Regions from separate parts of the Acetobacter sp. P5B1 genome, predicted to be linked through region 3. Evidence: predicted binding sites of a transcription regulator. Region 3 holds the regulator's gene; each other region holds the start of a gene.

Region 1 (3,618 bases), on a different contig from region 3:
TTGTGGCGGTATGGCCCCCTTTGTCGGCCAGCATGTTCATGGCGTGGTCGACCCGTTGCCAGAAACCGCGAGCCTCCAGCGTGCCCCAGTTGAAATCACCCTTGTATTTGCCGTTCACAAAGGTGGAGCGGTTATTGGTCATATCCATGTACTGGTTGGGGAAACCCTCATAAGGGATATCCTGCTGACCGACGGTGAGCGCCAGCAGATGGTTCTCTTTTTTCACCCCAAGTGTCACGGCATGGTTGAAGCTGAGATAGCTGGTGGAGAGAACGCGCCGGCTGTTGCCTCCCGTGTGATAGTCGCTGGCATGGCTATATGAGCCGGTATAGCGCAGGCTTAGCCAGTCATTGGCAGTGGTGAGAGAGCCGGACGCGCCCGATCCGCCGCCATTGCTGCGATAATCCCCCCGGACATGGCCTGTCACGAGCAATTTGGACGTGCTGGAAAAGATGGGATCTTTCCGATTGACCTCCAGCGTGCCGCCGGTGCTGTCGCCACCCTGACTGACAGAGGTGATGCCCGCAATGGCGACAGCGGACGAGACGGCATCCGGGTCAATATAGGACATTGCCGGATTCATATGGTTGGGGCAGGCGGAGGGAATGCGCATGCCATCGACAAAGGTCGCCACGCGCTCATCCGCCATGCCGTTCAGAACAGGCAAAGAGGAGACACCGCCAGCGGAATAGGCGCTGTATCCCAGACTGTGCCGAAACAGATTGGCCGTATCCGGGTTGGAGGACATGTGATGCCGGGTTCCGTTGACCGTCATCTGCTCTGTGGATGGGCTGTCGGCGTCCGCGTCTGAGGTTGGCGTGGTTGGTACGGTTAAGGCTTCTGTTGAAACAGGTGTAGCGGGCAGACGGCTTTGAGCGTCCGCTGCGGATGGGCGGGCGACTGTGCAGGCCAGCGCGCAACCGGCAGCAAGCAGGCTGGTGCGCGCGGCATGCCGAACAAAAAGACAAGACATTGTGCTGAGACTTTCCTTGAAACGGAAACAGCCGACATCACAGGCGTTCAGGTGTCCTGAAGGCCTGCGTGTCAGCGCGTATCGTTTTCAGAGAAAGGCTGGTGGCCCCGTAGGTGGTGGCCGAAGGGCAAGAGCAAGAAGCGGCGGTGCGCGCGGCAGGAGCGTGCCATAGGCTGACTGAGACCAGGCAATCAGGATCAGGGCCGCAAGAAACGCCACACTGAAAATGACAACTGGCAGATGCAGCAGCGGGCAGAGCGGGCACGACCCATCATGATGATGGCCTGAATGCTGAGGCGCTTTGGCGTGTGCCATTTTCAGCATATGCCCGGCAGCCATGTGCATGACATGCGGGAGCGCGGGGGGCTGATCTGGCCCGATCTGTAATCCGGTCAGCCGTTCAAATGTCACACGGGGTGCTTCATCCGGCAGAGCATTGCTTTGGAGAAAAAGCTGTCCGCAAAACCCCAGCAGAACGCAGCACACCATCAGCCAGCGACACAGTGTCGCCAACGCAAAGGGGACTGAGTCTGAACGGCGCATGGGAAGAGTGTTCGCCTCTATTCCGGGAATATCCCCTTAAGAAAGCACTCTGAGGCTGTTGTAAAGAGCATAATAATCATGCGTTTTATCTCCAGAACCCCGGAGGGGTATAGCCTAAGTACTATGCGTTTTAGGGTGCTGAGGAGGGTATTCTCCCTTTTTACTGACGCTAGTTCAGCTCATGTTTGAGGGACGCAAAGAGTATGAGTGGCCATAGGGTGGCAGTGGCTTGCATCAAGGGAGACCGGATGACGCGGGCAGAAAGCTCTTGAGTTCCTGTTTTGTTCTCATTATAAAAAGCGGAACAGGAGGGATGCACTCATGGCGTCATCACACTCGGATACACTGGATTTGCTGCGGGACCGGATTGCCCGGATGAACATCAGCCCTGCCAGTTCCATCACGCAACGGCTTTCCACAGGTGTTGCGGAAATTGATGCCCGTCTGGGCGGCGGTCTGGAAAAAGGGACCGTCCACGAATTTTTTGGAGCAGGGAGTGACCGACAGGTTTCTGCCAAGCCTGCGCGTTTTGTGGCAGCCGTTCTGGTCCGCACGACAGGTGTGGTCATCTGGATTGGCGAGGAAACGCTCGATCTCTGTGTAGCAGGCGTTGAGCAGGCTGGTCTCAATCCGGGGCGGTTGATCTGTGTGACAGCCACGCAAGCCTCTTTTGTGGATTTATGTGAAGCCGTGCTGCGGGAACCAGGCGTTGGGGCCGTGGTGGTTGATAGCCGCACAGCGCCAGACCTTGGCACAACGCGCCGCCTGCAACGGGCTGCGCATGAGCGCGGAGCGACCGGCTTTCTGCTCTATCGCTCAGCTTTTCTGGCTGGCTGTCCGTCACACTGCCTGAGTGCCACACGCTGGAAAATCGGGCCAAGCACGTCGTTCAGCCTCAGAGATAACCCTGTTGGCGGCGCCTATGCGGCGGAAGAGCGGTGGTCGATTGAGATGCTGAGCCATCATCATGGTGGGGCGGCTGGCTGGGTGATTGATCCCGCCCAGTATGAGAGGCATCCTTTCTCGGTTTCGCCAGAAGAAAGCCCGCAACACGCCCGGGACGATAGAGAGCGGCGGTCGTGGTGGCGGAGCGCCTTACGCGCCTGAGTTTCTCACGAGCGAGGATGCTTTTCTTCTTGCCGTATCTGAAGCTGATCCATGCTAAGGAGCAGCGCATGATCGGACTATCAGGCACAGAAGGATAGAAAGCATGCGTCTGGATGATGAGCGGGAAAGCACGAATATTGATGACGAGCGTGGTTCCGGCGGTGGTGGTGGCCGTGCCCCTCTGAAGATCGGTATTGGCGGCATTCTGCTGGCACTGGGGGCTTTGTATTTTGGAGTAGACCCCAAAATTGTTTTCAGCCTTCTGGAAGGGAGTGCGTCTTCCGGTAATCAAAGCGCGGTTGTCGCGCCGCAGCAGTCTGTGCAGGGGCCGGATACGCAGAAGCAGTTTATTGCCCGTATTCTGGGTTCAACAGAAGATGTCTGGACATCCTATTTTCAGCAGATGGGCCGCACGTATCATGAGCCCAGACTGGTGCTGTTCTCAGGCGGCACGCAGTCTGCCTGCGGATATGCGCAAACGTCTGTGGGACCATTTTACTGCCCGGCGGACCACAAGGTGTATCTGGATCTCGCCTTTTTTCAGGAATTGAAAAACCGGCTGGGTGCCGGGGGTGACTTTGCGCGGGCTTATGTGGTGGCGCATGAGGTCGGGCATCATGTCCAGAATGAGCTGGGGATTATGGCGCAGCTTGAAAAGCAGAATGGCGGCATGAGCGAGCGCGGCGCGACGGGCGCTTCTGTCCGGACCGAGCTGCAAGCGGATTGTTTTGCCGGTGTCTGGGCCAAGCGGGCGAATGACGCAAAGAGCATCCTGCAATCGGGCGATGTGCAGCAGGGGCTGAATGCGGCCTCCGCTGTGGGGGATGATCGCCTGGAACGGCAGGGGCAGGGCTATGTTGTGCCAGATAGCTTTACGCACGGTACATCCGCCCAGCGTGTCAACTGGTTCAGCCGGGGGCTGCAAAGCGGCGATATCCGGCAGTGCGATACGTTCAGCGCGCTTGCTCTTTAAGGCGGGTCTTATTCAAACTGTT
Region 2 (3,618 bases), on a different contig from region 3:
AGGCGGATTTTCCCATGCCCAAGGGCGGGCTTTTTGTCCGCATCCACCCGCAAGGTCAGTCTTAGCCGCTCTGTCATTCGCCTGCCCGCGTTCGCGTTGTCATTTTATGCGTGATATCATGAAGCATCATGTCTCTTCTTACCAAGGGCCACGCCCCGGCGATGTTCTCATGACATACTCCAACGCAGATACCATCTGGCGATCCATGAGGCCAGACGATCTTGCCGCCACCATTACACTGGCGGCGCGCATTCATCCCGATTACCCGGAAGATGACGATATTTTCAGAGAACGGCTGGCTTTAGCGCCGGAGGGCTGCTTTGTGCTGGCCAATGCGCTTGGGGTTCATGGCTATCTGATCAGCCACCCATGGGCGGGGCACCTCTCCCCACGCCTGAACTGCCTTCTGAGCAGTCTGCCAGCCCGGCCAGACAGCTGGTATCTGCATGATCTTGCGCTGGATGAAACGGTAAGGGGGCAGGGCAGGGCCAAAGACGCCATTGCACTGGCCGAAAAGGCCGCCCGCGCAGCACATCTGCCCGTGCTCAGCCTGACGGCAACCGGCCCGGCCCGCACCTTCTGGCTGCGGCAGGGCTTTACGCCGGAAGAGATTTCAGAGGCTGAAAAAGCGGTGCTGGCTTCGTACGATCCCGAAGCCAGCTTTTTGTCCCGGCCCGTATCAGGCCGGAGGTAGGTCTTAGTCTTCTGTGTGGTGTTCGGGAGCCAGCATCATGGCTTCCGCCACAATCCCGGAATGCTCGCGCACCTTACGCTCAATCTCGGCAGCCATTTCCGGGTGGTCACGCAGGAACTGCTTGGAGTTTTCACGCCCCTGACCAATCCGCTGGCTGTCGTAAGAGAACCATGCGCCGGATTTCTCCACCACACCGGCCTTCACGCCCAGATCGATCAGTTCGCCGACCTTACTGATGCCTTCGCCATACATGATGTCGAACTCAACCTGACGGAACGGCGGGGCCATCTTGTTCTTGACCACCTTCACGCGCGTCTGGTTGCCCACCACTTCATCCTTGTCCTTGATGGACCCGATGCGGCGGATATCAAGACGAACAGAGGCATAGAACTTCAGCGCATTACCGCCGGTGGTCGTTTCGGGGTTCCCGAACATCACGCCGATCTTCAGACGGATCTGGTTGAGGAAGATCATCATGGTGTTGGAACGCGCAACCGAGCCGGTCAGCTTACGCAGCGCCTGGCTCATCAGACGGGCATGCAGGCCGACATGGCTATCGCCCATATCGCCTTCCAGTTCCGCACGCGGCACCAGAGCGGCCACACTATCCACCACCAGCACATCAATCGCGCCGGAGCGCACCAGGGTGTCAGCAATTTCCAGAGCCTGCTCACCCGCATCGGGCTGGCTGATCAGCAGGTTATCAATGTCCACGCCCAGCTTCTTGGCGTAGCCGGGGTCCAGAGCATGCTCGGCGTCAATAAACGCGCAGGTGCCGCCCCGCTTCTGGGCTTCTGCAATGGCATGCAGGGCCAGCGTGGTTTTACCGGAGCTTTCAGGCCCGTAAATTTCAACCACACGGCCGCGCGGAAGGCCGCCAATCCCCAGAGCAATATCCAGCCCCAGAGACCCGCTGGGAACCACATCCGCCTGTTCCTTCGGGCGCTGCCCCAGCCGCATGACAGAACCTTTCCCAAAAGCCCGTTCAATCTGCCCGAGCGCGCCTTCAAGAGCTTTTGCCTTATCCATCATTCACCTTTCCTGTGGCCCTCGACTGAGGCCGGGAGTGCTACACTGTTCTAAGACGTGCCATAAAAGCCGCGCGCCGGGCAATGACCGGCATCAAGCCCCAGAGTCCGCTCAGGCACCTTAAGAATTTGATTTCTGTTTGTTCTTATAGAAACAAAACAAGAACACTTCAAGCCGGAAACAGGCGGCCCAAAGCCGCCTTGCCTCCTGCCGCCAACGCGACAGACCTTATTTGGTATGGCCGGACGAGACCGCAAGGCCCGACCCGCGAGGATCGGTCCAGCCGAAGCATTTTCCGGAATCTCCCGGCAGCCCCGCCGGGCAGGAGACGAAGTTGGCACGCCCCACACCCTGTGTGACTGTCGGGCGCTGGCCAGCCACAGCAGCCCGCAGCGCGACCGCAGCTGTGTCCGCCGCCACGTTCTGGCCGGAAGCCGTAGCTGCCGCCCGGAACTGCGTAGTACCCTGATGCGCAATAGCCGCCGTCAGCAACGGCAAAGGACGCCGAACCGGAGATGCCGCCAGCACAATGCCAGTGGAACCCGCTACGCGGCCGGTGCCGAAAAGATTGTTCATGGTCAGACCACAACTCACCGTCTCACCCGTGCGATCCGTCACCACAAAGGAGGTGGAGGCGGGCAGGGGCGGCAGAGCAGACCCGGACGGCAGATGCCCGCTCTTCAGCAGAGCCTCCGCATCGGCAACGCTCACGGCAGCACCCTTGCCGGACTGCCGGTTACGCCAGCCAGAAACAACAGCCTCTCCGCGTGCGCTGGCATGACCATGGTCATCCATGGAGAGATAGGCCGCAGCCGTGCCCAGACCACCATCCGCGGGCGGCGGCAGGAAGCTGATATCCAGCCCACCCGAACGCACCGTGAGAGGCTGTTCCGCCACAGCCAGACTGCCGCGCATGTCCGCCGTTGTCAGGCCCGCACCCGCTGCCTGAGACGCCTGCGTGAAGCTCTGCGCCAGTGAACCGTTATAAAGATCGCCCACACCAGCAATACGCAGACGTTCGAGTGCACCCGCCAGACGGGGCTGCACCATCAGGTCATTCGCGGCCAGGACGGTGCCATTACTATTGGCAAAAATGGCACGGGTTTTTTCGTCCGCCAGCAGGGGAGCCTGCACAGCGGCCAGATCGGACGCCAGAAGACCACCCACCGGAACGCCATCGGTCGCCAGATTGCGGGCCGGGACGATGACATCAGCAAAATCGACGCTGCCGTAGCGCAGCTGCATCAGATACAGGCCACGGGCCAGCATGGGCACAGCGGCAGGGCGGTCAGTCTGCGCATCGGTCTGGCCTGCATGCGGCAGGAAGAGGAAAGCCTGCCCCTGCGCATCACCCGGACGCCAGGCCAGACAGGCCCCGCCTGCCCCGAGAGACGCACGGGAGGGCAGGGTGACGGACAGCGCGAGACCCAGAGCCGCCGCGGCATCCGCCGCGTTGCCACCCTGCGCCAGCACATCCCGCGCCACCAGAGCAGCCTGCGGTTCGTCCGCCACAACCTCACCCACAAACCCAGTTACGGCAGGTTGGGCAGGGCCATTATGCTCGCTGCCACAGGCAGTCAGTGAACAGGCCATCAGCAGAGCTGCCATCCGGGCAGGACCTGAAAATAACGGCGCAAGCCGGGCTGAACAGGTCTTCATGAAATGCTCGGGCACGCCTTGATGTCTCCATTTCGCTGGTCTGCCCGCATACCGGGCGTCTGAATATCTACTCTGAATTACCGCTCTTCCGGGCAGGCAGCAACACGCGCACGCCATTTCCATCCCAACGGTTCTGCTTTAGACATAATGGCACGATGAAAAAGCTGATAACCTTTTCTTTCAGGCGCGCCGCTCTGGCCGGAGCCGCAAGCCTCCTCCTGCTCTGCGGCGGGGCG
Region 3 (3,618 bases):
CAGTGGCTGGCTGAACCCTCAGTAGCCTTGCAAACGCTGGCGGACCAGCTGGCCCCCGGTGGTGTGATTGCGGTCTCCACCTTGCTGGATGGCACCTTTGAAGAATGGCGACAGGCCTGCACCGCAGAAGGGCTGATGGCGGCAACACCGGATTACCCGGCCGCCCGGACTGTGCAAGGCTGGCAGCCCGGCCTGTGCGCCGGGAAATGGACAACAGAACGGTGCGTTCAGCCCTTTGAAAATGGACTGGCCTTTGTAAAGCATTTGAAGGACACCGGGGCTTCCGTGCCGCGTGAAGACGGGAAGGCCTTCTCTCCCGTCGAACTGCGCCGTGCTCTGACACGCTTTGATCAGGCCGGAGCCATGGTGACATGGCATCTGGCCTACGGCTGTTTTCAAAAGCCTCAGCGCGCCGGAGTGTTTGTCACCGGGACAGATACCGGCGTGGGCAAAACGCTGACATCTGCCTGCCTCGTGCATGCGTGGAAAGCGGTCTACTGGAAGCCGTTGCAAAGCGGGCTTGCGGATGAAGAAGGTGATACGGCGACGGTCATAAAGCTGAGCGGTTGCCTGCCGGAGGACTGCTTTCCGTCAGCCGGGGCGTATCAGGCCTCTCTGTCTCCTCTGGCGGCTGCCAGGGCCGAAGGTGCGGAGATTGACCCCGCACGTCTGGCTTTGCCTTTAGAGGATCCACAGCGCCCGCTCGTGGTGGAAGGGGCAGGAGGCCTGATGGTGCCTGCGACCGATACGCTGATGATGGTTGATCTGGCTGAACGCTGGGGTTTGCCGGTGGTGCTTGTCGCCCGAAGCGGACTGGGGACGCTGAACCATACGCTGCTTAGTCTGGAAGCGTTGCGTACCCGTGGTCTGGCCATTGCCGGGGTGGTGCTGAGCGGCCCGCTCAACCCGGAGAACAGCAAGACCATTCAGGAAAAAGGGCAGGTGCGCATTCTCGCGGAATTACCCCAGCAGGAGGCCCTGACTGCGGAGACCGTTGCCGCACTGAGCCGCCTGATTCCCGCATGGGACGATGTGTCTGAAGCAATGCAAGTGGGGCGTAAGGGCGTTTCAGAGAAAGTCTGACGTTTCTACCCGGTCTTGATGGATGGGGCTTCTGCTCCTGAATGGAGAAGCCCCAACAGAGCGGATGCGTGATCTTTCAACATCACGCTCCGTAGTGTCTCAGTCGTCAGTGGTAGCGGCGGATCAGTCCAGCCAGTCGACCCTGAATGTGCAGGCGTTCAGCGGGCACAATGCGCGTTTCATAGCGCGGGTTGGCGGGTTCCAGCGCAATGGTGTTGCCCTTGCGGCGCAGGCGTTTGAGCGTGACTTCGCTATTATCAATGAGTGCGACAACAATCTGTCCGTTCTCGGCATCTTCTGTGCGACGGATGATGACGTGATCGCCGTCCAGAATCCCGGCCTCAATCATGGAATCCCCGGTGACTTCCAGCGCGTAGTAGTCGCCTGAGGTCACCATATCTTTCGGGATGTCCAGAAAGGTATCCGTTTCGGCCATGGCTTCAATCGGCAGACCAGCGGCAATGCGCCCATAAAGCGGGATTTTCAGCGCGGCGGGCTGGTGGCGGGAGAAATCACCACGCACGACATTTGTGGGCAGCGTTTCGGAGGCAGGCGCCATTTCCGGGAGATGGATGACTTCCAGCGCGCGGGCCCGATGGTGATGACGACGCAGAAATCCACGTTCTTCCAGCCCGGAAATCAGGCGATGAATGCCGGATTTGGAGCGCAGGCCCATGGCCTCTTTCATCTCGTCGAAAGAAGGAGAGAAACCCGTCTGCTTGAGGTGAGAATCAATAAAAAGCAGCAGTTTGTGCTGTTTGCGCGTCAGCATTGCGGCACCCCGGAGCAGATGAGTGTTTTTGTATTTATAGTGCTTTGTTCTATATAAGTTCTCTTTTTTAGTCAAGGGGTTATTCACCCCAGCCAAAAGCACTTCTGTATTTTTTGTGGTGTCTGTAAAGGTTCCTGCAGAAGGCCCGTTGGGGCCTGTGCTTTCAGTCTGGCTATTTAAGCGGGGCCGGTGATCATCGGTCCGAAATCCCTGATGCCGTCTTTGTATGCGGTTCTATAACATATTGAAAAGGTTCGGTGTTTAGGAAAATTATCACGGTTCCGGCAGCGTTTTGTGCCTGTTTTAGCCTGAGTTTGCCTCAGGCTGCGGCGCAGGCGACTGCTCCCGATGCGAATGCGTTCAGCTTCGCAGACCGCCTGACGCGGGACTGGGGCGGTGTACGTCGCACGCTGGCGGAACATGGGGTGGATTTTCAGCTGACGGACCAGAACGAGTTGTGGGCTGTGCCTGTCGGGGGGAGCCAGCCGTCCAATAACTACATTGGCGTGACCACCGGCCAGCTTTCTGTGGATCTTGGGCGCCTGACGCATCTGCCGCTCGGCACCATTGGCATCAGTGGGGTGGATATTCGCGGTCATCCCTTCAGCAACCAGCCGCTTTATGTGTTCAATCAGGTCTCCGGGATTGAGGCGGATATCAACCTGCGCCTCTATGAGGTCTGGTATGGCCAGACTTTTGACCATGATCGGCTGGATATGCGTATTGGGAAGCTTGATCTCAGTCATGACTTCATGGGGAGTGATGGCGCGATGCAGTTCATGAACGCCTCATTCTCCTGGCCCATGGTGCCGGATAACAACCTGTACGATCAGGGGCCGGCGTCACCGCTGGGCACGCCTGCCGTGCGGGTCAAATACAAGCTTTCCAAAAGCTTGACGGTTCTGGCCGCCGTTGCGGATGATAACCCGATTGGCGCTGGTTTTCTGAACGATGCCGACCCGTGGAACCAGAATCAGGACCCCAGCGGCACCCGATTCCATTTTGGCACCGGGGCGCTGATGTTTCTGGAAGCGCAGTATCACACGCAACTCTGGGGGAAGGACGGAACCTATAAGCTGGGTGGTTACGGAGATACCGGCCGCTTTCCGGATCAGGCTGACCCAACTGTTCGCCATAAAGGCAACTGGACGTTTTACGCCGTGGCCGATCAGGTTCTGGCTAATCTTGCAGGTAAGCAGACGGTTGCGGGCTTTGTGCGCGCCACATGGGCACCGCCCGCTAACCGCAACCAGATTGTGAATGCGGTAGACGCCGGATTTTTGTTGAACGCGCCATTCCAGCGCGCAAACGATGTTCTGGGGCTTGGGTTCGGCTATGGCGAGGCCAGCCCGGTTTTGCGGCGGTCAGAACGGCGTGCGGGCACGCTGGCGCAGCACGCCGAATATCATCTGGAACTGACTTATCAGTTTCAGGCGACACCCTGGCTCCTCATCCAGCCTGATCTTCAGGGGATGCTTTCACCCAGCGGCGGTGTACTGGATACCGCAGGTCGCAGGGTGAAAGACGAAGCCATTTTTGGCCTGCATTCCAGCATGTCGTTCTGAAGCTCTCAGGGCAGGCGAAGAATACGGCAGGGCGCGCCGGCTTTCTCGGCTGGTGCGAAGGGCGCGCGAATCAGGAGCGCCTGACTTTGGGCGAAAATATTCAGCTGAGCCGAATCCTGTGAACTGAAGGGTGTTGCCAGTGGAAGTTGTCCATCAGCCTGGGGCGTGAGGCGGCACCGCACAAAATCCTGCCGCTGG
Region 4 (3,618 bases), on a different contig from region 3:
TCACTATGCTGACGGTGCGGGAAACGGCCCGCCTGCCGCTGCGCGGCTCACCGCCCGCTGTGGGCAGTGATGATGAGGCCGAACGGCTGATGAACGGCAAGCAACGCCTGACAGTAGACCCCACGCCGCCATCTGTACCCTGAGGCGGACGATCCTTATCCCTCGCGGTGAAGGCGTCGCGGGGGAGGGCCCTCGGCAGAGGCCAGGCGTTCCTGCAATTTGTGGTGAAACGCCGGAGCCGGGCGGGGTTGTTGCGCGGCCATGGCGGCAACGCGGGCCGGTGCATCGGCCAGCATTTGCGGAATAAGCTGCGTTTCCGGCAGGTTTTTCCAGTATTTGCGTGGCATTTCAGACAGCATGGCTTTGGTCTTGATGCGGGCCGGGTTGAAGGTTGAGACGTAATAGGTCTGCCAGAGCTGGTCGATATCATCTGACAATTTGGGTTTGGCGCAGGGCGTGGGGCTGAAGGCACAGGTCTCGCCATTCCATGCGAGAGAGCCTTTGGGGGTGAGGATCACCCAGTCCATATCCACAAATCGCTTTGAAAAAAACGGGGCCACGCTGGGCAACACATAATGGTCCGGCTCAAACCATGCGTAAAAGGATCGTCGGCCGTTCTGTGCCTCGCCATGTTCACGGAAGCGCACATAGGCCGTCATTTTATGCGTATCTTCCCGCACCTGTTTGTGCATGTGCAACGCGCGGGCAATGTCCGGGTCTGTGGCGATGCTGGCGAGGGCCGGTTCCGTCTGCGCGCGCCAGAGAATGCGGTAGGCGAGGGCAAACCGCGTCTGGTCTGCATGGCGCAGAATGGAGCGCAGCAGAGCGAGGCACTTGCTCCGCAAAACAGGCGGCTGTGCCCCATTTTTGGGCGTGGGGGCGACCAGCGGCGTATCAAACAGCGTGGTTTCTGCCGAGGCACAGCGCCATTCAATTTCTTCCGGGGCACGGTCGGCCAGAAAGCACTGGCGCGCCAGCGGCCGCCATGCGGAAAAAGAGGTGTGGTCGTCGAGGATAAAACCGTAGGCCATGATCAGAAAACGCGTTTCAGAAAAGAGCAAGTTGCTGAGGTTGCGGCACAAAAAGCTGCCGGAGGTTCTGCTGTTCCGCCAGCCTGCCGGGGGACCAGCCAGTGGCGTAGAGGAAAGGTTTGACCTTGCGGATGGAGACTTTCAGCTTTGCGAGGTCTTCCAGCCGCAACTGCCGGTGGCGGCGCGCGGCGACAATGGCCTGCACGGAACGCACGCCTAAGCCCGGCACCCGAAGCAACATTTCCTTCGGCGCGCGGTTGAGGTCGATGGGGAACATCGCGCGGTTTGCCAGCGCCCAGGCCAGCTTGGGGTCCAGCTCAAGGTCCAGCATGCCATCGGGGCGGCTTGCCGTGATTTCAGAAAACTGGAAGCCGTAAAAGCGGAAAAGCCAGTCGGCCTGATACAACCGATGCTCGCGCAACAACGGCGGGGCTTTGACGGGCAGAATGGCCGAGGCATCGGGGATCGGGCTGAACGCCGAGTAATAGACGCGCCGCAGCCTGTAACCCGTGTAAAGCGAGGAACTGCTGGAGAGAATATCCCGGTCCGTTGCCTGATCAGCCCCGACAATCATCTGCGTGCTCTGGCCACCCGGGGCAAAGCGCGGGGCTTTGCGGCCCGTGAGGGTGCGGTCTTTTGCGGCGTCGATATGCGTGCGCATCTCGCCCATGGAGTGGCGGATTTCTGACGCATGTTTTTGCGGGGCGTAGTCCGCCAGCCCGTGCTCGGTCGGCATTTCCACATTGATGGAAAGCCGGTCTGCATACAGCCCGGCTTCCGCCAGCAAGGCGGGGGAAGCGTTGGGAATGGTTTTGAGGTGGATATAGCCACGGAACTTGTGCGTCTGCCGCAACTCCCGCGCCACCCGCACCATCTGGCTCATAGTGTCATCTGACGTGCGGATGATGCCAGACGAGAGGAACAGCCCCTCAATATAGTTCCGGCGGTAAAATTCCAGCGTCAGCCAGATGACCTCATCGGGCGTGAACCGCGCGCGCGGCACGTTGGAGGAGGAACGATTGATGCAATACGCGCAGTCATAAATGCAGAAGTTGGTCAGCAGGATTTTCAGCAGGGAAATGCATCGGCCATCTGGCGTGAAGGCATGGCAGATGCCGTTGCTGACGGACCCCAGCCCTTTGCTGGCCGCAGAATCCCGTTTGCCTGCGCCGCTGGAGGAGCAGGAGGCATCATATTTGGCGGCATCGGAGAGCAGGGCCAGACGGTCAGACAAGCTTTGCTTCATGGTGTTCATGTTATGTTCTTGTTCGGGGCATTGCAAGAGATCTCTCGCGGCGGTGCCGAAGGGGAGGGGGCGCGTCTGGTTTTCTGCTGCAAAGGGCAACGGAAAACGGAAAGCCAGACGATGTGGTGAAGTTCGCGGAGGGGATTCTGCCCTGAGAGCGGGTTGCGGGACTCCGGGGGGAGCACGGAAGGGGAACGCCGAAAGAGAGCTTTCGTGCCCATTCGTGGGAGCGGGCAAAGTGCTGGCGTCAGGGCCGGGGAGGGCGGTCAGGCAAAAGGGCGGAAGACTGCGGTTTGTTACCAAAACAGAAATTCACATATGCGTGCGGTGTATTATTTTGCCGAGCCAGCCGGCAACGGGGCATGGCACGCAAGCGTTTGGGGAGGAGCTTTCCTCGGTCAGCCACACAAGAAAGAAAAAAGGACGTGGTCTATGCAGATTTCCAGAGAGACCCTGCTTCGGTCCTACCGTGCCATGCGCACCATCCGGGTGTTTGAAGAACGCCTGCATCGTGAATTTGCGACCGGGGAAATCCCGGGCTTTGTGCATCTCTATTGCGGGGAGGAAGCCTCCGCCGTTGGGGTCTGCGCCAATCTGACGGAGCAGGACACCATTGCCAGCACCCATCGTGGCCACGGCCATTGCATTGCCAAGGGCGTGGATGTGGGCGGCATGATGGCTGAAATTTATGGCCGCAAAACCGGCGTCTGCCGGGGGAAGGGCGGTTCCATGCATATTGCCGACCTTTCCAAAGGCATGCTGGGCGCCAATGGGATTGTGGGCGGTGGACCGCCGCTGATCTGCGGAGCGGCGCTGTCTCATAAGGTTCTGAAAGATAACGGTGTGGCCGTGGCTTTTTATGGTGATGGTGCTTCGAATGAAGGCACCACGCTGGAAAGCCTTAATCTGGCATCTGCCTGGCATCTGCCGGCCGTATTTGTGGTGGAAGATAATGGCTATGGCGAGGCCACCGGGTCTTCCTACGCCTGTGCGGGCACCCAGAAGGACCGCGCCGCCGGGTTTGGCATGCCGTATATGGAATGTGATGGTTCGGACTTCTTCGCCGTGCATGACGCGGCGCGTGATGCCATTGACCACGCCCGCTCCGGCAAAGGCCCGGTCATGCTGCATGTGCATCTGGAGCGCTGGTATGGGCACTTTGAAGGGGACGCCATGAGCTATCGCGCCTCCAATGAAGTGGCCGATGCCAAGAAAAACCATGACTGCCTTGAAAGCTTCCGTGAACGGGCCACGCAGGAAAAGCTGCTGGACCTCAGCGCGCTGGATGACATTGATGCCGCCGTGGCGGACGAAGTTGAGAGCGCCGTGCAGGCCGCCAAA

The links. The regulator LexA, encoded in region 3, represses DNA repair genes until DNA is damaged. The targets are predictions, from matches to a motif close to TGTTCTANNTANGTTC.
Region 1: KP703_RS11325 (ImuA family protein) is a predicted target of LexA. The motif match lies at 1,788-1,803, and genes of this name have one in related genera.
Region 2: recA (recombinase RecA) is a predicted target of LexA. The motif match lies at 1,875-1,890, and genes of this name have one in related genera.
Region 4: KP703_RS05630 (putative DNA modification/repair radical SAM protein) is a predicted target of LexA. The motif match lies at 2,280-2,295, and genes of this name have one in related genera.

What each region holds. Positions count from the first base shown of each region.
Region 1 is NZ_JACRVS010000019.1:37,750-41,367, reverse strand. It holds gene KP703_RS11335 (TonB-dependent receptor) at 1-973, opposite strand, end outside; gene KP703_RS11330 (DUF2946 domain-containing protein) at 1,061-1,516, opposite strand; gene KP703_RS11325 (ImuA family protein) at 1,838-2,623, shown strand; gene KP703_RS11320 (neutral zinc metallopeptidase) at 2,727-3,596, shown strand.
Region 2 is NZ_JACRVS010000003.1:161,008-164,625, reverse strand. It holds gene KP703_RS03510 (winged helix-turn-helix domain-containing protein) at 1-77, opposite strand, end outside; gene KP703_RS03505 (GNAT family N-acetyltransferase) at 170-694, shown strand; gene recA (recombinase RecA) at 698-1,723, opposite strand; gene KP703_RS03495 (gamma-glutamyltransferase) at 1,952-3,331, opposite strand; gene KP703_RS03490 (DsbA family protein) at 3,538-3,618, shown strand, end outside.
Region 3 is NZ_JACRVS010000002.1:107,097-110,714, forward strand. It holds gene bioD (dethiobiotin synthase) at 1-1,083, shown strand, start outside; gene lexA (transcriptional repressor LexA) at 1,190-1,855, opposite strand; gene KP703_RS01830 (carbohydrate porin) at 2,113-3,420, shown strand; gene glp (gephyrin-like molybdotransferase Glp) at 3,426-3,618, opposite strand, start outside.
Region 4 is NZ_JACRVS010000006.1:108,951-112,568, reverse strand. It holds gene proP (glycine betaine/L-proline transporter ProP) at 1-143, shown strand, start outside; gene KP703_RS05635 (TIGR03915 family putative DNA repair protein) at 156-1,031, opposite strand; gene KP703_RS05630 (putative DNA modification/repair radical SAM protein) at 1,048-2,277, opposite strand; gene KP703_RS05625 (thiamine pyrophosphate-dependent dehydrogenase E1 component subunit alpha) at 2,710-3,618, shown strand, end outside.